DNA from 2 places in the Arthrobacter sp. zg-Y1110 genome. Region 1 is predicted to be linked to the other one. Evidence: riboswitches for the same ligand, from Rfam matches in the RefSeq annotation. Region 1 holds a riboswitch; the other holds the start of a gene.
What was found. A riboswitch is a leader RNA that binds a small molecule or an ion and turns the genes downstream of it on or off. The one in region 1 is predicted to bind cyclic di-AMP.

Region 1 (9,144 bases):
CAGGTTCAGGAAATCCGGGATCCAGCGGTCCCCGGCATTGATCCGGGCCGCCCGTTCCAGCGCAGCCGGAGAGAACATGCCCAGCCACAGGCCGCCGTCGGAAGCGAAGTTCTTCTGCGGTGCAAAGTAATAGACATCGGCCTGCGCCAGGTCCACATCCAGGCCGCCCGCAGCAGAGGTGGCATCGATCAGGACCAAGGAGCCGGCGTCGGCGCCTTCCACCCGCCGGACGGGGGCAGCCACGCCGGTGGAGGTCTCATTCTGGGGCCAGGCATAAACGTCGACGCCGGCCTCCGCCGCAGGCTCGGGGCGCGTGCCGGGGTTGGAGGTGATGATGCTGGATGCCGCGAGGAACGGAGCCTTGTTGGTGGCTGCCGCAAACTTTGAGCCGAATTCACCGAAGGAAAGGTGCTGGGCCTTCTCCTGGACCAGGCCGAAGGCCGCGATGTCCCAGAACGCGGTGGAACCGCCCACGCCCAGGACAACCTCGTAACCCTCGGGCGCCGAGAACAACTCCATGAGGCCTTCACGGACGCTGCCCACGAGGTTCCGTACCGGAGCCTGCCGGTGGGAGGTGCCGAGCAGGTTGGCTCCCGCTGCTGCGAGTGCGGACATCTGTTCCGGGCGTACCTTGGAAGGACCGGCACCAAATCGGCCGTCCTTCGGGAGGAGCCCAGCGGGAATTTTCAGTGCGGCGGTATCGCCCATGGTGTGACGCTCCAAGCGGGTTTCGACAGTGGCGGATATGCACTTCCATTCTGCCGTACAGGCTCGGGAGCCCGCGATGTATGACGCCCGCCACCAGAGACTGTGCCCGGTGCCGCGCAATTATCGGGCGGTCCGGCGGATAGGCTAACGTGTTGGCGTACACCCCCGGGGCAGCGGTGCGCTGCCTCTCTTCCTCCCTTGCTAGGAGCGGCCCGTCATGACGGATCTCATTGACACCACTGAGATGTATCTCAGGACCATCCTGGAACTGGAAGAAGAGAACATCGTTGCCCTCCGTGCACGCATTGCCGAACGGCTGCGCCACTCCGGGCCCACGGTTTCCCAGACCATCGGGCGAATGGAACGTGACGGGCTCGTGGTGGTTGCCGGGACGCGTCGGCTGGAACTGACGGAACTGGGCCGGCGCCGGGCCACCGAGGTCATGCGCAAGCACCGCCTGGCCGAACGGCTCCTTGCGGACGTCATCGGACTTGACTGGGCCTACGTCCATGACGAAGCCTGCCGCTGGGAACACGTGATGAGCGAGCGTGTGGAACGGCGCCTGTATGAGCTGCTGGGCCGCCCCACGGAATCGCCCTACGGCAATCCCATTCCCGGCCTCGAGGGGATCGGCGGGGTGGCAGCGGAAGTGTTCATCGCCGGCGTCGTCGATCTGGTGTCCACTGTCGCGTCGGCCGAGCCGGGGACCAAGCTTCGGCTGGTCCGGCTGGCGGAACCCATCCAGGTGGAACCCGAACTGCTTACCCAGCTGGACGAAGCGGGGCTGCGGCCCGGAGCGCAGATCACTGCAGAAGTTGTAGGCGGTTATATTTCCGTGCGTGTTCCGGGCATCGAGGGTGCCTTGGAACTGCCTACGGAAGTGGCATCCCACGTCTTTGTTTCCCCAGTTGGGTAACGGAATGGTCACTTTTGTGACATTTACCCTATAGTGAGTTCCGACGCTGAAACACCATCGTTATCCGGTCCGTCCGCCGAGCCCTGCCAGCGGACCGGAGCACTAAACTCGTCCAGGCAGGGGCGGAGGACCCACTTTCCGGCAGCATTGCTGCCTTGGGGTGAAGCCTTTCGGGAGCCGGCTGCATTTCCTGCATAGTTGCAGGTGATGCCCGCCTTTTCCGGAAAGGCCGAGTTTCTCTACTCGAATCCGACAGCTAACTTCGCAGGCGATCCATGAGAGGGAAAAACTTGTCGAAGCATGCTGCTTCGGGCCGGCGCCGCGCGTCAGCTCCTATTGCACCTGCGCGCCCGCGCAACGCCTCACCGTCAGGCCGCCGGCGCGCCGAAACAAAGTCCGTGTCCGTGGGCGGTGCCGCCCAGAAGGTGGCTATTACCGCTGCCACGTCGGGCCTGATCCTTACGGCCGCCATGCCCACGCATGCGGCAGCCGACGATCCGGTCCAGCACGAGCCGGTGGCGGTCGACGCGCCTGTCTCGGCCGACCCGAACGCTGATATCGGATTCGCCCGGGCCGGGCTGAGCAGCAAATACGACCCGGACGCCAAGCTGGCCGCCATCACGGTTGCCGCCGGCTCGCATGCGGTCCCTGCTGCAGCCAAGGGCACGCTGTCCACGCCCCTGGACTCATCTTTGGTGCAGACCTCCGGGTTCGGCCACCGGGTCAGCCCCATCACCGGGCAGCACGGCGAGATGCATAACGGACAGGACTTCGCCGCTGCCTGCGGTACGGCGGTCAATGCTGCGGCATCCGGCACCGTGGTCTTCGCCGGCTGGCATCCCTACGGCGGCGGCAACCGCGTTGTGGTTGATCACGGCAACGGAGTCCAGACCACGTACAACCACCTTTCCAATATTGCCGTCACCGTGGGCGCTGAAGTCGAGCGCGGATTCCTGGTCGGCGCGAGCGGTACAACCGGTTCCTCAACCGGCTGCCACCTGCATTTCGAGGTCATGGTTAACGGCGAAGTAGTGGACCCGCTGAATTGGTTGTAAGCGCTTAAATCAATTGGTTGTAACCAGTTGAATATCGTTTCGTGATCGGAACGTGACATACCTCAAATGTTGCTGTACGCTCATCCTCGTGCCCGATTCGCCAAAGGTGGGGCACCTTCGAACAGATCGCCTAGCTCTGCCACTGTTTGAAGTCCGTTCGCAGAATCGCATGGCAGAGGCGGGGGAACCAATTTCGGGTTTCGAAAGAAACCCTTGGGGTTAAGTTGCAAAAGGCCATTGGCCGGGCAACCGGGTGACTCCCATCCGAATCCGACAGCTCACCTCGTAGGCAATTGGGAGAGGCAAACTTGTGTCATCAAACGCTCATGGCCGCCGTCGCGCTGCCACCGTACAGACCAACCCGATCACTGCACTTTCCAAGGCAGTCAGCAGCAACGCCGGAACCGTAGGCCGCCAGGCCGCCGTCGTAGTTGCAGCATCCGGCCTCGTGCTGGCTGCCGGACTTCCTGCACAGGCTTCCGTAAGCACGGACCGCCAGGCACTCGCAGCAACCCCCCTGAACATCGTGGCCGGCAGCGTTACCGCCCCCGCCAACGCACCGTTCGAGCTTCCCCTGGTTGCCCCCAGCTCCACTTCCGGCGCCGAATACCGCGCACAGGTTGCAGCCGAAGAGGCCGCAGCCCAGGCAGCAGAAGAGCTCGCAGCCTCGCAGGCCGCAGCAGCAACCCAGGCAGCAGCCACCAAGAATGCCGCAGCTGCCCGCACCGCCGCCCCGGCAGCCTCCGGTGCCGCCGTAAAGCCAGCCTCCTCCATGTCGGCTCCGGTCGAAGCACCGGCTTCCGGCAACATCGCAGCTGGCCTGGTTGCTTCCGCCTACGGCCAGATCGGTGTGGCACAGGATTGCACCGCCATGGTCGAGAACGCCCTGCGCTCCGTCGGCAAGGCCGTCGGCGACCTTGGCCCGATGCAGTTCCTGCAGTTCGGTCCCCAGGTTTCCACTCCGGCTCCCGGTGACCTTGTGGTCAACGGCGGCCACGTTGCGATCTACGTCGGCAACGGCCAGGTCATCAGCGGCGGCCTGAACGGCCTGAACACCGGCCTGCATGCCCTCTCGGACCTGGGCGGCGTCAGCTTCGTCCGCGTCAGCTAACCGGAATACGAGACGCGGAGAAAATCATGACCTCGACAATTGAGCGCGCCCGCCACCGGGCGCCGGTGGAACGCACCACTACGCTGAACGCCCTTGCCGGCGCCGTCAGTGCCAACGCCGGAACGGTGGGCCGCCAGGCCGCCGTGATCGCGGCAGCCTCCGGGCTGGTACTGACCACCGGTGTCGCGGCCAATGCCTCCGGGGCGGACGCCATGCGCGACGTCCAGACGAGCACCCTGGATCTTTCCTCGGTCAAGATCCTCCAGGTCTCCGAAAACGCGACGGTTTCGTTCGAACGCGACAGCATCGCCGGCACCACCCCGGCACCCGTGGCGGAACCTGTAGCCCCGGTTGCCGAAGCACCTGCTGCCGCTGCGGCTCCGAAACCGGCTGCCGTCGCTGCCGGCACGCGTGCTGCTGCCAACACGGTTCCTGCTGCTCAGGCCACCACCCTTAGCACGCCGGCACCTGCGCAGCCCGCGCAGAGCGCCCCTTCCGGCGTAGCATCCACCATTGCAGCCGCTGCCTACGCGCAGCTGGGCATCGGCCAGGACTGCACCCGGTTGGTCACCAACGCGCTGGCCGCGGCCGGAATCAACCACCACGGCTGGCCTGCAAGCTACCTCACCCTTGGACGGACGGTGAGCGCAGCTGAGGCCATCCCCGGTGACCTTATCTACTACGCAGACGGCGGGATGGGCATGGCCCACATCGCCGTGTACGTGGGCGGCGGACAGGCAGTGCACGGCGGTTTCAACGGTGGATCCACCGTTGTGGCTCCGGCCGAGCTCGGCTCCGGCGGCGTCTACATCCGCGTAGGCGGCTAGGCAGCTCCCGGTACAGCATCCATGGCAAGGCCCCTCCTTCGGGAGGGGCCTTGCCTGGTTAAGCCGCAGCCCGGGCACGGAGCCAGGCGGGGTGCTGCGGGCCGGGGCCGAGCCCCTGCACCACCGGCATAAATGGCCAAGAACGCGATCGCGTTCTACTCTTGCATAGACAATCCGATGTGCCGTTGGCGAAAGCGGTGTCTTGTACTCACCGGTTCGCGGGCGGCAGGCGAAGAGGTATGTGCATGCGCACTCTCGTTCTGAATGCTGGATATGAACCGTTGGCCGTGATCACCTTCCGCCGCGCCTTGGTGCTGGTCCTGAATGGAAAGGCGAGTGTGGTGGCGGAAAACGGCGAGCCGGTGGTCGGCCCCAACGAAATCCTCCCCAGGCCTTCGGTGATCCTGCTTCACCGGTACGTGAAAATTCCCTACCGGGAGGGCACCGTAGCCACCCGACGGGGCGTCCTGCGCCGGGATAACCATGAATGCGCCTATTGCGGGAAGGCGGCGGCTACCGTGGACCACGTGGTCCCGCGGTCCCGCGGCGGCGATGACAGCTGGGAGAACCTGGTTGCCTGCTGCCTGCGCTGCAATAACACCAAAGGGGACAGGACACTGGCGCAACTTGGCTGGGAGCTGCGGATTTCCCCCAAAGCGCCCCGGGGTGCGCGCTGGCAGATCCGCGAGCTTGAACGTCCCTCACCGCAGTGGGATCCGTTCCTGCAGAATGACACGGCTGCCTGATGTCCGCTGCCGCTCCTTATGATGCAGTCGTCCTGGCCGGCGGCCGTTCCACGCGCCTTGGAGGCACGCCCAAGGCGCTGCTCCTGGCAGGGGACAGAACCCTGTTGGAAACCACCCTTGCCGCAGTGCAGGATGCACGCAGCATCGCCGTCGCGGGGCCGCCGGACCTGTCGAACCTGCTGAGCTCATCCGCACTGGGCGGGTCCCCGGTGACGCCTCTGCTGGTCCGGGAGGAGCCGGCCTACGCCGGTCCCGCAGCAGCAGTCGGAGCCGCCGTCGCCGCCCTCGCCGACCTCGAGAAGAGGGACAGCGCCAGCGGCAGCCTCACTGACGGCGGCCTCAAGGACCGGGGAGGGAGCCCCTGGACGATGGTCCTGGCCTGCGACATGCCGCAGATCGCCTCCGCCGTCCGGGCCCTGCTGGATGCAGCCGCCGTGCCGCCCGCCGAGAGCCTGCTGGCAGTGGATTCCAGCGGTAACCGCCAGCCGCTGGCGGCGCTTTACCGCACAGCTGACCTGCGCGCCGCTGTTGCTTCCCTGGCCGCGGAGGGTTTAGCGAACAAGTCCATGAAGGCGTTGCTTGCTAGGGTGCAATGGAGGGGTGTTGATGTTCCCCCGACGAGTACAGCCGATGTTGACACCTGGAACGATGCACAAACCCTGGGTGTGAGCGCCGGGGACCTGCCGTAGCACCGGGCGGTCCCCAAGCGAAACGAAGGAGCACGAATGGCAAGCCAGCAGGAACAACTCGAGGCGTGGAGCGGCAGGCTGCTGCAGGCACTGGAACTCGAGGGCACACCGGTGGATGTCTCCGCTGTCCTCGATCTGGCTGCAGCTGCCGCGCACAGCGTGGTGCGGCCTGCCGCCCCGCTGACCACCTTCATTGTCGGGTACGCGGCTGGACTCGCCGCCGGCAGCGGCCAGGCCGACGACGCCGTCGCCATGCGTTCGGCCATGGCGGTAGCCGCGGAACAGTGCCGGAACGCCGCAACGGAAGGAGACGCCCAATGAGCGAACATCCCGCACCCGTCATCCTGCCGGCCCAGCCCAATGCCTCCTGGGCGCAGGCCCGCCACGCCGCCTATGCAGCGGCCCGCCCGCTGCCGTATGAGACGGTTCCCCTGGACGAGGCACTCGGCCGGATCCTGGCCCTCGAAACCACTGCCCTGCAACCGGTACCGCATTACGCCTCCGCCGCGATGGACGGATGGGTTGTTGCAGGACCGCCGCCGTGGACTGTCATTACCCATGAGGAACCCGAGGTGGAACGCTGGCAGATCCACCGCGAATCGGGACGCCGCGCACTCCAGCCGGGCGAGGCCGTGGAAATCCTCACCGGCGGGCTTATCCCCGAAGGCGCCGAAGCCGTGCTGCGCTCCGAAAGCGGCAACGTGTCGGCCACAACGCCGCCGCAGCTGACGCTCAGCGACCGCGCGAAGGAATCCGAACCGCGCACCGGCGAACATATCCGCCCGGCCGGAGAAGAGGCGGCAGCGGGGGAGACCACCATCCCGGCGGGCAAGATGCTCAACCCGGCCCATATTGCACTGGCTGCCGTGTGCGGACATGACACCCTGCCGGTGCTGCGCTCCCCGCGAGTGTCCCTGCTGCTGACCGGGGACGAAGTCATCGAAGCCGGCCTGCCCGAGCCGGGACAGGTCCGAGACACCTTCGGACCCCAGCTGCCGCAGCTGATCACGATGCTGGGGGGACGCATCGACGTCGTCCGGCGCCTGCCGGACCGGCTGGAGGAAGTGGTGGCGGCGCTGAGCAGCGAAGCCACGGATGAACTCTCCATCGCAATGTCTTCCGGCGACGTCCTCGTCACTACCGGCGGCACCGGACGTTCCGACGCGGACCACCTGCGCCGTGCCTTGGAAGAGGTCGAGGCTGAACTCCTCATTGACGGAATCGCGATGCGTCCGGGCCATCCCACCATGCTGGCCCGGTTGCAGGACGGCCGCCTGCTGGTAGCGCTGCCCGGCAACCCGCTGGCCGCGATGATGGCGGTCTTCACCATCGTCCAACCGCTGCTGGACGGACTCCGCGGGGCACCGATTTCCCGTGAACGGCATGTCCTGGCCGGGGTGGATCTGGAACCATTGCCCGGACGGACCAGGCTGGTTCCCTGCAGCATCCAGGAAGACCGGGCCATGCCTTCGCCGTATTTCCGCTCCGGAATGCTCCGCGGACTGGCAGAGGCGGACGCCGTTATGGTGGTGCCGCCGGAAGGCTGCATCAGGGACCAGGCCGTGATGGCACTGCCCCTGCCGTGGCAGGTCAACCGCGCACCGTCCGGATAAGCCCGGACACCGGGAAGGCCGGAGAGCGGGACAATCCGGGGGACCCCGGCCACCCGGAGCCAGAGTCAATGCACTAAAGACAGGGAGACACCATGGGACGGGTTACCCAGCGAGGGCGGGTCACGCGCTTCCGGTTGGACGGGAACGTCAGCCGGCGGGATGACGTATTGGCGGGGGAGGAACCGCTGGAAATCCGGGTGATGGGTAAGTCCTTCACCGTCACCATGCGGACCCCCGGCGATGACTTTGACCTGGTGGCCGGATTCCTGGTCTCCGAAGGGGTGATCTGGGACCCGGCCCAGCTCATCAGCCTGCGGTACTGCGCCGGAGTGGATGACGAAGGCAAACAGACCTTCAACGTGGTGGATGTCCAGCTCCGGCCCGGCACCCCGCTCCCTGACACCGGGATGGAACGGCACGTCTATACGTCCAGCTCCTGCGGCATCTGCGGAACGGCTTCCATCGAGGCGGTCCGGAAGTCCTCGCACTTCGATCCGTCCTCCGACGGCGTGAGGCTCCCGCTGGACATGCTGGCGGCCCTGCCGGACCGGCTGCGCGAAGGCCAGAAGGTCTTCGACCGGACCGGGGGCGTCCATGCGGCGGGTCTTTTCAACGCCGACGGCGAGCTGCTGTGCCTGCGCGAGGACGTGGGCCGGCACAACGCGGTGGACAAGGTGGTGGGGTGGGCCCTGCGCGCCGGGATGCTTCCGCTGCGCGGCATGGTGCTGCAGGTATCCGGACGGGCGTCCTTCGAGCTGGTCCAGAAGGCCCAACTGGCGGGTATCCCGGTACTAGCCGCCGTCAGTGCACCGTCCGCGCTTTCCGTGGATCTGGCCAAGGACGCCGGAATGACGCTGATCGGGTTCAGCCGCGGTACGTCCCTGAACTGCTATTCCGCGCCGGAACGGATCCTGGCTGCCGCCCCCGCCCCCGTCTAGCCGCAGCCGTCCGGACCCTAGCGGGTGGCCGGAAGCTGGACCGTTGCCGTGGTGCCCTCGCCCACTTTGGAAGCAATCCCCAGTTCTCCGCCGTGCTGGAGCACAATGTCCTGGACGATGGCCAGGCCCAGGCCGGTACCGGGGATGGCAGCGGAGGTGGCGTTGGAGGCACGGAAGAAACGCCGGAACAGATTGGGCAGGTCCCCTTCCGGGATGCCGATTCCGGTGTCCCGGATCTGTACCCGCACGCCCGGCCCGGCGCCGTCCGGATGGACCAGCGCGGCACTGACCTGCACGGTTCCGCCGGCCGGCGTGAACTTCACGGCGTTGGAGCAGAGATTGGTGAAGACCTGCTCCAGCTGGGCGCGGTCTCCGTCAACCAGCAAGGGATCGGTCCCCAGGTCCAACCGCAGGTCCAGGCTGCTGGCCCCGGCTGCCGGTGCCAGTGAGGCGGCAACGGCGCGCAGGAGTTCTTCCAGGTCCACTTCCTCCACCTCGAGGTTGATCTCGTCCGCATCCTGCCGGGAGATGGTCAGCAGAT
Region 2 (9,144 bases), 1.1 Mb from region 1:
GGATCCGCTGGCGCCGGGCTTCGGCGATGGCGGCGGTCCGGTTGTCCACACCGAGCTTTTCGTAGATGTGCACCAAGTGCGTTTTCACCGTCGCTTCGGAGATAAACAGCTTCCGGGCGATGGCCCGGTTCCCGAGGCCCGTTGCCAGCAGCTCAAGCAGTTCAAGTTCACGGCTGCTGAGGGCCGGAGCCGGACTCCGCAGATGTCCCATCAGCCGGGCCGCAACCAGCGGCGACAACGCCGTCCGCCCGTCCGCAGCAGCAGTGACCGCGGTGCGGATCTCCTCAGGATCCGCATCCTTGAGCATGTAACCGGCCGCCCCGGCTTCGATGGCCGCCAGGATATCGGCGTCAGTGTCATAGGTGGTCAGAATCAGCACCGGCGGGCCGTCGGCCGCCCGGATTCTCCGCGTGGCCTCCACCCCGTCCATGCCCGCCCCCATCTGCAGATCCATCAGTACAAGATCGACCGGGGTGCCCAGCACCTCCTGTTTACGGACTTCGGCCACCGCTGATTCGCCGTCCGCGGATTCGGCGGCAACCCGGATGCCTTCAAAGTCCTCCAGCATGGCGCGCAGACCTGCCCGGACCACCGGGTGATCGTCAACCAGCAGGATCCGCATCACTCTCATGCCCGTGTCTTCGCGGGAGCCGGTTGCTCCAGCTCCGGCCGGTCGGCAGCCGGCAGCGGAAGCCGTACCGCCACCACCGCGCCTTCGCCGGGCGCGGACTCGATGCTCAGCACCCCGCCCAGATCCGCTGCCCGCTCGCGCAGGGAGAGCAGCCCGAATCCGCTTCCGTCCCGGCGGGGGACGTCCGGGAGCGTTGCGGTGCTGAAGCCCGCACCGTCATCGAAGACATCCAGCGTCACTGCGTCGGGCGCAAAGCTGAGCGTCAGTACCGCGGTATGTGCACCGGAATGCGCCCGCACGTTGGCAAGGGAAGCCTGCGCCGCCCTCAGCAGGGTGGTTTCATACCGGGCATCGAGATCCACCGGCTCTCCGTCCACCCGGAGGCTGCACTCCAGCGGCTGACCGCCGGAGGCCGCCTGCCGGGAGCTATCGGCGCAGAGGCGCTCCAGCCCCGCGATGAGGGTCCCGCTGCCCGTTGCCGCTTCGGTCAGGCCGCGCACAAACTTCCTGGCCTCGGCCAGGTTTTCCGACGCAGTGGCCTGGACCGTGGCAATGCGCTCCCGGGCCAGATCCGCCTGTCCGCTTTCCAGTGCGGCGCCGGCCGCCCGCGACATCAGGACAATGCTGGAAAACCCCTGGGCCAGGGTGTCATGGATCTCGCGGGCCAGGCGTTCCCGTTCCGCCAGGACGCCCGCACGGTGCTGGGACGCTGCCAGCTGCCCGCGGGTGCGCCGAAGCTCGGCCAGCGCACGCCGCTGGTTCACGCTTTCTCCGTGCAGCGCCGCGTAGGCGAAGCCCATCACCACAGCAAAGAGGGCCCCCAGCACCGGGCCCAACAGGACTGCGAGAGTAAACCCTCCGGAGTGCACGCCCTGGGCGGCGACCACCGCAGCCGTCATCGCGGTTACTGCCGCCAAGGCGGGCACGGTCCGCAGCAGATGCAGGTCCAGGAAGAACAGGGGGAAGGCCAGCCAGGAAAAATCGGCGCTTATCAGCAGCAGAAGAAGCCATAGGAACGTTACGGCCGCCAGCCAATAGGGCCCGGCACGGCCGGGGTCCGGCCCGGCTCCGGTTGCTGCGTAGCGTTTCTCTGCCACGGTGCCGGCGAGATAAACGACGGCGAGCACACAGGCGCAGGCATACGCAGCCACGAGGCGGGGCGTTCCCGGCCCGTCCAGGGTCAGCTGGACCAAAGCCAGAACAAGCAGCCCGGCGAAGGCAACGTGCAGGGCTACCCGCAGCAGGCGGAGCACGGCGTCCCCCGCGACGGTCGCGGCAGCGGCAGACACGGTGCCGGCGCCGCCGTCGGGACCCCCACTGCTTTGATTCGGCGCACTCATGATTCCAGCCTAGGTCCGGCCGTCCGCAACGGCATCAACCAAACGGTTGAGCGCAGGACCAACCGGTTTCTCCGCCCGGATCATCCGTCCATGCGATGGTTTCGCCCCGGAACCGGCGGAGGGTTGAAAGGTACCCTCCACTGCCGCTGCGGCGGCCGATCCGAAAGGAAGCAAACGTGTATCTGGCACTCCGCGACATACGCTTCGCCAAGGGGCGGTTTGCCCTGATGGGCAGCGTCGTCGCCCTGATTACCCTCCTTCTGGTGTTGCTCTCCGGGCTTACCGCAGGCCTGGGCAACCAAAACACTGCGGCAATCAAGGACCTTGGCTCCGCCGGGGTGGACATCGTTGCCTTCGGTGCACCCGAGGGCGGTGAAGCCAAGGTCTCCTATACGGAATCAACCGTCACAGCTGAGCAGTTGGCTGAGTGGCGGAAGACTCCCGGCATCGAGACCGCTGAACCCGTAGGCATCACCCAGACGCGCATTACCGGCGGGGCCAGTGCAAACGTGGCTGTCTTCGGCGTCGAACCGGGCAGCAAGCTCGCGCCCCGCCAGATCGGCGACGGACAGATCCTCATTGGATCGGAAACAGCGGAGTCCCTGTCCCTGGATGCGGGGGACGAAGTGCGCCTGGGCGGCCGGGTCCTGACTGTTGAAGACATTGTCGACCAGTCCTACTACAGCCACACGCCGCTCGTCTGGACGTCGCTGGCTACATGGCAGGCTGCGGCCCATACCAACGATGAGGGCTCCGACGCGGCGCCGGTGGCCACCGTGATCGCTGCCTCGGGCTCCACCGCCGAGCAGGCAGACGACGCCGCAGGCACAGTCTCCACGGGTATCCGCGGCTCTTTCAACGGATTGGGCGCCTACACCTCGGAAAACGGTTCGCTGCTGATGATGCAGGCGTTCCTGTACGGCATCTCCGCACTGGTCATTGTGGCCTTCCTGGCGGTCTGGACCATCCAGCGCACCCGCGACATTGCCGTGCTGAAGGCCTTGGGCGGCAGCTCCGCATACCTGATGCGTGACGCGCTGGCCCAGGCCGGGGTCATCGTTGCCGCAGGTGCCGTCACCGGCGGGGTGCTCGCCGTACTGATCGGCTTGGCGGCCGCTGCGGTTGCTCCGTTCATCCTGACGGTTTCCACCGCACTGCTGCCAATCCTCGGCATCGTGGTGCTCGGGCTTGCCGGGGCGGCCGGTGCCGTACGCCGGGTTGCCAAGGTAGATCCGCTGACCGCTCTCGGCGGCAACTAGGTACCTACATCCTGTATTCCCAAGAAAGGACCACCACAACATGGCAGAAACCTCAGCTTCGGCACTTGTCCCACCGACCCTCGCGGCTGCCACCGCCGCACTGCACCTGCAGGACGTAACCCTCGAATACCCCGACGGCGTCAGCACGCTGAAGGCACTGGACCGGGTCAGCCTGACTGTTCCACGGGGAAAGATCCTCTCACTGGTGGGTCCGTCAGGGTCCGGCAAGTCCTCCCTGCTCGCCGTTGCCGCCACACTGATCCGACCGGCGTCGGGCACCGTGACGGTGGGCGGCCGGGATGTCGGCGAACTGGACGACGCCGGCCGGACTGCACTGCGGCGTACCGAACTTGGCATCGTCTTCCAGCAGGCGAACCTGCTTCCTTCCCTCACGGCCGTGGAGCAGCTCGTCATCACTGACCGGCTGCGCGGCAGGGCCGGGAAGGAATCCGAGTCCCGGGCACGGGAGCTCCTGGAACTCGTGGGGCTGTCCCAATCCGTCGCGGCCCGCCGTCCCCACCAGCTCTCCGGTGGACAGCGTCAGCGGGTCAACATTGCCCGTGCCCTCATGGGCAGTCCGTCGCTGCTGCTGGTGGACGAACCCACCGCCGCGCTGGACCACGACCGGTCCGAGGCGATTGTCCGCCTATTGGTTGCCGTGACACGCGAATTCGACCTGGGTACGGTGATGGTGACCCACGATACCGAGTTCGTACCCCTGACCGATGACGTGGCGGCCATGCGGGACGGCAGGCTCATTGAACACGACCCCGCAGCCTAGTCCTTTCGACGGGCGCGGCTGGGCTGGACCCGCGGCGGCTCCCCCGGCATCTTCGGATAGTCCGGCGGGAAGGGCAGTTCGCCCAGCCCGTTGGCCAGGTCCCGTTCCCACCAGCCCAGCAGGACATCGATGGACCCCGGCCGGGCGGACATCTCCGCCCAGGGATCCCCGACGGTGCGCAGCCGCTCCGGAACTGTCTGCATAGTGAAGTCCGCAGGATGCACCCGTTCCAGCTCGTCCCAGGTGATCGGGCAGGAGACGGGTGCGTTCGGGAGCGCCCGCGGGCTGTACGCGCCGGCCATGGTCCGGTCGCGGTTGGCCTGGTTGAAGTCCACGAACACCCGTGTGCCGCGTTCTTCCTTCCACCAGGCCGTGGTCACCTGGTCCGGCATCCGGCGCTCCACCTCCCGGGCTGCGGCAATCACGGCATGCCGGACGTCCAGGAATTCACGCTCCGGACGGATGGGCGCGAAGAGGTGGATGCCCCGGTTGCCCGAAGTCTTGATGTAGGCGTCCAACCCGGCCTCGGCAAGGATGGACCGCAGTTCCTGGGCCGGACGCACGGCGTCGTCGAAATCCGTGCCCGGCTGCGGATCCAGGTCAATGCGCAGCTGGTCCGGGTTGTCCGTGTTCTCCGCCCGCGACGGCCAGGGATGGAACACCACCGTGTTCATCTGCGCCGCCCACACCGCGGCGGCAGGCTCATCCAGCACCACCTGCGGGTGTGAACGGGCGCTCGGGTATTTCACGGTGACGGCACGCATCCAGTCCGGCATTCCGCGCGGCGGATTCTTGGAGAAGAACACCTCTCCGCCGATGCCCTCCGGGAAGCGCTCCAGCGAGACGGGCCGGCCGCCGTTGGCCCGGATGAACGCCTCACCCACCTCCGCGAAATAGCGGGCCAGATCCAGTTTCGTGATTCCGGGATCCGGCCAGATGACCCGCCCGGGACTGGAGATGCGGACCTGCCGCTCCCCCTCCGGACCGGGAACGGCCAAGGTGGTTTCCTCGCGTGCCATCGTTCTGCTTTCCCTCATTGGACAGTGTGGGAAAGAGGTTACCGTGTCAGGCGGCAGGCTTCCCCCGCACCGGTTCCACCGGTGCGCCGGGCCGGTAATTCTTTCGTCCATGGACAAAGCGGTAGAGCACCGTGGAGGCCAGCAGGACGGCGGCCAGCACCCAGTACATGCCGTGGAATCCCATCAGTGGCAGGAGCATGCCCAGAAGCAGCGGGCCAAGGCCCACACCGGCGTCCATCAGGATGAAGAACGTGGACGTCGCCAGGCCGATCCGGGCCGCCGGTGCCGTTGTCACGGCAATCGCCTGGGCACACGGCATCAGTGCACCGAAGCCGAAGCCCACAAACACGCCGGCCAGGGCCATCACCGTGTCATTTGGGGCGTAGGCCAGCAGCGCCAGGCCGACGGCGAAGGACACCAGGGTGGGGTACACCACGGCATTGTCACCGTGCCGGTCCTGGATGCGCCCCACAAACAACCGCGAAACCAGCACCACGCACGCATAGACCACAAAGAAGAGGCTGGCGCCGAGCACCAGGCCTTCCGTCTGGGCATAGGAGTTAAGGAAGGAGAGGATGCCGGCATATGCCGCGCCGGCAATGAACATCACCGATGCAATGGCCAGTGCCGACGGATCAATGATGTCCGTGAGGTGCATCCGCCACTTGTTCTCCTGTTCTTCGGCGGTCGGTGTGCGTTCCGGCAGGGACAGCACCAGGGACAACGCGAGTGCGACGGCGGCGCAGCCGGCAGCAAACAGGAACAGGGCGCGGTAACTGACGGACTCCGCCAGGAACACGGCCAGGAACGGGCCTACTGCCGTAGCCATCGTGGTGGAGATACCGAAGTAGCCGGTACCCTCGCCGCGCCGGTGGACCGGAATCAGTCCCATGACCGAGGCGGAAATACTCGTGCTGGCCGCTCCGAATGCCATGCCGTGCAGGATCCGGACGGTCAGGAGCAGTGCCAGGTTGGACGCGGGGATGTACAGCAGCGATGCGACCACGAACACCGCGAGGCTGGTCACCAGCAGCCGGCGCCGCCCCACGAAGTCCAGGAACTTCCCGGCGAAAACCCGTGCCGCCAACGCACCGAGGACGAAGGATCCGGAAGCAAATCCGGCGGTGCTGTCGGATGCGGAGAACTCCTGAACCGTGTAGAGCGCCATGGTGGTCATCAACAGATAAAACACCAGTGAGATAAAGAGATTCGTGATGATCGCCAGCACAAATCCCCTGGTCCATAATTTCGAACCGCTGCCAGCCACTGCATACTCCTGTTTGCTCGGAACAAGCGACCGATATTGGAAGGTCGCCTAACAACCTTACCCGCCGCCGTCGTCGGTCGGGAAGCAAATTTCAGTGATCCCGGCCACTTTTACCCCACACGGTGGTGCAGTCGTGACCGATGGGAAAACTTCAGCCACTCCCGTATCGGAGGGTGGAATTCTTCGAGCGCGGATCGGGTGGCCGGGACGCCGATTCCGAGGCAGTGGTACGGCTGTTACTGAAGGGATCACACCCGTAACACCTACCTCGACGCCTGGGGTTACCCCGCCACTCGGACGCGAGAAAAGCCCTGTTAAGATTGAGACTGAAGCTAGCCGGTGTGGCCGCAGAGGCAGATTTCGGGTAGCATATCGCGCCCCCGATCACACGCCTGAGAGAAGCAGATCACACAATGGTTATCCAACCGTAACTATCTTGTACGGTTATTCCCATGCCGCTTTCTGATGCGGCTCCCCCGGGCTTGTTACCTAGCTCTGCCGCTGGTCCCGGGGTCCACAGAACGCACAACCACGGCAGAGGCGGGGGAACCATTTATGGGTTCCTTGAATCCTTGGGGTTAAGTCTCCGGTTTCACCGGCGGCCGGGTGTCTCCCATCCGAATCCGACAGCTCACCTCGCAGGTATCGGGAGAGGTTATTACATGACTTTCAACAAGACTCGTGGACGCCACCGCGCCGAGACCATCGTCGTTGCCGGCCGTGGACGGACCATCGGCAGCGCCGCTGCCGTAGTCGTCGCAGGTTCCGGCCTGATGCTCAGCATGGCCGCACCGGCCTCCGCCGGAGTTGTCGCCAATGACAACTACACCCCGTCGCAGGCCGTTGCACCGGCCGCCCCGGTAGCAGCCGCCCCCGTTGCAGCCGCACCGGTAGCTGCCCCCGCAGCTGCTGCCACCACCCACACCGTTGTTTCCGGTGACACCCTGGGCCAGATCTCCGCCGCTTACGGCGTTGGCCTGGACTCCGTCCTGGCGCTGAACGGCCTGTCCCTGGCATCGATCATCTACCCCGGCGATGTCATCACCGTTGCCGGCGAAGCCGCTCCGGCCATTGCTGCCGAACCCGTTGCGTCCTACGCCGCTCCGGCTGCAGCACCGGCAGCAGCAGCACCGGTTGAGCCCGCCAATACCGGCGTGGTCACCACCCAGTCCACCAACATCACGCCGGCTGCAGCAACCCCCGCAGCCAGCGGCACCAACGCCATCATGCTGGCTTCGGCACAGTCGCAGCTGGGCGCAGCCCAGGACTGCACCGTCCTGGTTGAGGTTGCCCTGCGCGCCGCAGGCCACAGCGTGGGGGACCTTGCTCCCGCACAGCTGGCCGCCTACGGCACCCAGGTCTCCACCCCGGAGCCCGGTGACATGGTCTACTACGCCGACGGCGGCATGGGCCTGGCCCACATTGCCATCTACATCGGCAACGGCGAAGCCATCCACAGCGGCTGGAACGGCAACCAGACCGTAGTCCAGTCCGTCAACGTCGGCTCCGGCCCCGTGTTCTACCGCGCATAAGGCTTCCCAGCCACACCGCGCAAGATGAGCGTCCGTCCCGCAAGGGCCGGGCGCTCATTGCGTTAAGCGGTCAGGACCTGCCACCGGTTGCATCAGGGCACAAACCGGTAGCCCATGCCGTGTTCAGTGAGCAGGTGCTCCGGAGCCGCAGGGTCACGCTCCAGTTTCCGCCGCAGCTGTCCGATGTACAGCCGCAGGTAGCCCGAGTCCGTGGTGCCCGGGCCCCAGACGTTCGTGAGCAGGGCCTGTTGGGTGACCAGCATGCCCGGATGGGCAAGCAGTTCGGACAGGAACCGCCACTCGGTAGGCGTCAGGCGGATGTCCGAGCCGTCGTCGACCCGCGCGATGCGCCGCGCGGCCAGGTCCACCCGCACGGTCCCGAACGTGATCTCGCTGGGGCCCGCAGCCGCGGGCGACCGGCGGGAAAGCGCCCGGATCCGGGCCAGCAGTTCCTCGGTGGAAAAGGGCTTGGTGACGTAGTCATCCGCCCCCAGGTCCAGCGCCCGCACCTTGTCCGCCGGATCGATCCGGCCCGAGACCACCAGGATGGGCACGGCACTCCAGCCGCGGACGGCTTCAATGACTTCCATGCCGCTCACCCCCGGCATGCCCAGATCCAGCACCAGCAGGTCCGGATGGGTGTCCACCGCCTTCCGGATGGCGGCACTGCCGCTTTCCGCTGTCACTACCTCATATCCGTACGCGCTCAGCGTGATGCGCAGCGCGCGGAGGATCTGCACGTCGTCGTCGGCGACCAGGATCTTCATCCGGCCACCGCCGGAGTGGAGATCCCTGCCGCATGGGTACCGCGTTCAGCGGCAGGCAGCGAGAGGACCATGGTCAGACCGCCGCCGGGGGTGTCTTCGGTTTCCAGCGTTCCGCCCATTCCTTCAGTGAATCCCTTGGCCAAGGCCAGTCCCAGGCCCAGGCCGGTTGAGTTATCCGTGTCCCCCAGCCGCTGGAAGGGGACGAAGATTTCTCCCCGCCGCTGCTCCGGGACACCGGGTCCCGAGTCTATGACGCGGATTTCCACCCGGCCGGCAAACTCGCTGACGGACAGGACACATTTCGTTTCCGCCGGGCTGAAGCGCACCGCATTGGCCAGCAGGTTGACCAGCACACGCTGCAGGAGCACCGGATCGGCCAGGACCACGCGCGGCGCGGAGGGGATTTCCAGTTCCACGTCCGCCGGTCCCAATTCAAGTTCCTCGAGCGCCGGCAGCACCGCATCCGCGACATTCAGCGGCTCCAGGCTCACGCCGACGACGCCGGCCTGCAGCCTGCTCACATCCAGCAGGCTGGTGACGAGTCCGGA

Region 2: linked by a shared signal. The riboswitch ahead of N2K99_RS08020 (LysM peptidoglycan-binding domain-containing protein) and the one ahead of N2K99_RS02790 (M23 family metallopeptidase) in region 1 are both predicted to bind cyclic di-AMP.

The regions. Positions count from the first base shown of each region.
Region 1 covers NZ_CP104272.1:574,411-583,554, forward strand. Annotated here, with positions in the region: gene serC (phosphoserine transaminase) at 1-708, opposite strand, end outside; gene N2K99_RS02785 (metal-dependent transcriptional regulator) at 926-1,624, shown strand; cyclic di-AMP (ydaO/yuaA leader) riboswitch at 1,715-1,911, shown strand; gene N2K99_RS02790 (M23 family metallopeptidase) at 1,915-2,679, shown strand; cyclic di-AMP (ydaO/yuaA leader) riboswitch at 2,828-2,986, shown strand; gene N2K99_RS02795 (NlpC/P60 family protein) at 2,990-3,790, shown strand; gene N2K99_RS02800 (NlpC/P60 family protein) at 3,817-4,617, shown strand; gene N2K99_RS02805 (HNH endonuclease) at 4,863-5,363, shown strand; gene N2K99_RS02810 (molybdenum cofactor guanylyltransferase) at 5,363-6,052, shown strand; gene N2K99_RS02815 (DUF6457 domain-containing protein) at 6,089-6,373, shown strand; gene N2K99_RS02820 (molybdopterin molybdotransferase MoeA) at 6,370-7,665, shown strand; gene fdhD (formate dehydrogenase accessory sulfurtransferase FdhD) at 7,758-8,603, shown strand; gene N2K99_RS02830 (ATP-binding protein) at 8,621-9,144, opposite strand, start outside.
Region 2 covers NZ_CP104272.1:1,717,432-1,726,575, reverse strand. Annotated here, with positions in the region: gene N2K99_RS08050 (response regulator transcription factor) at 1-631, opposite strand, end outside; gene N2K99_RS08045 (sensor histidine kinase) at 628-1,971, opposite strand; gene N2K99_RS08040 (ABC transporter permease) at 2,148-3,230, shown strand; gene N2K99_RS08035 (ABC transporter ATP-binding protein) at 3,271-4,011, shown strand; gene ligD (non-homologous end-joining DNA ligase) at 4,008-5,030, opposite strand; gene N2K99_RS08025 (MFS transporter) at 5,077-6,258, opposite strand; cyclic di-AMP (ydaO/yuaA leader) riboswitch at 6,812-6,956, shown strand; gene N2K99_RS08020 (LysM peptidoglycan-binding domain-containing protein) at 6,960-7,829, shown strand; gene N2K99_RS08015 (response regulator) at 7,922-8,596, opposite strand; gene N2K99_RS08010 (ATP-binding protein) at 8,593-9,144, opposite strand, start outside.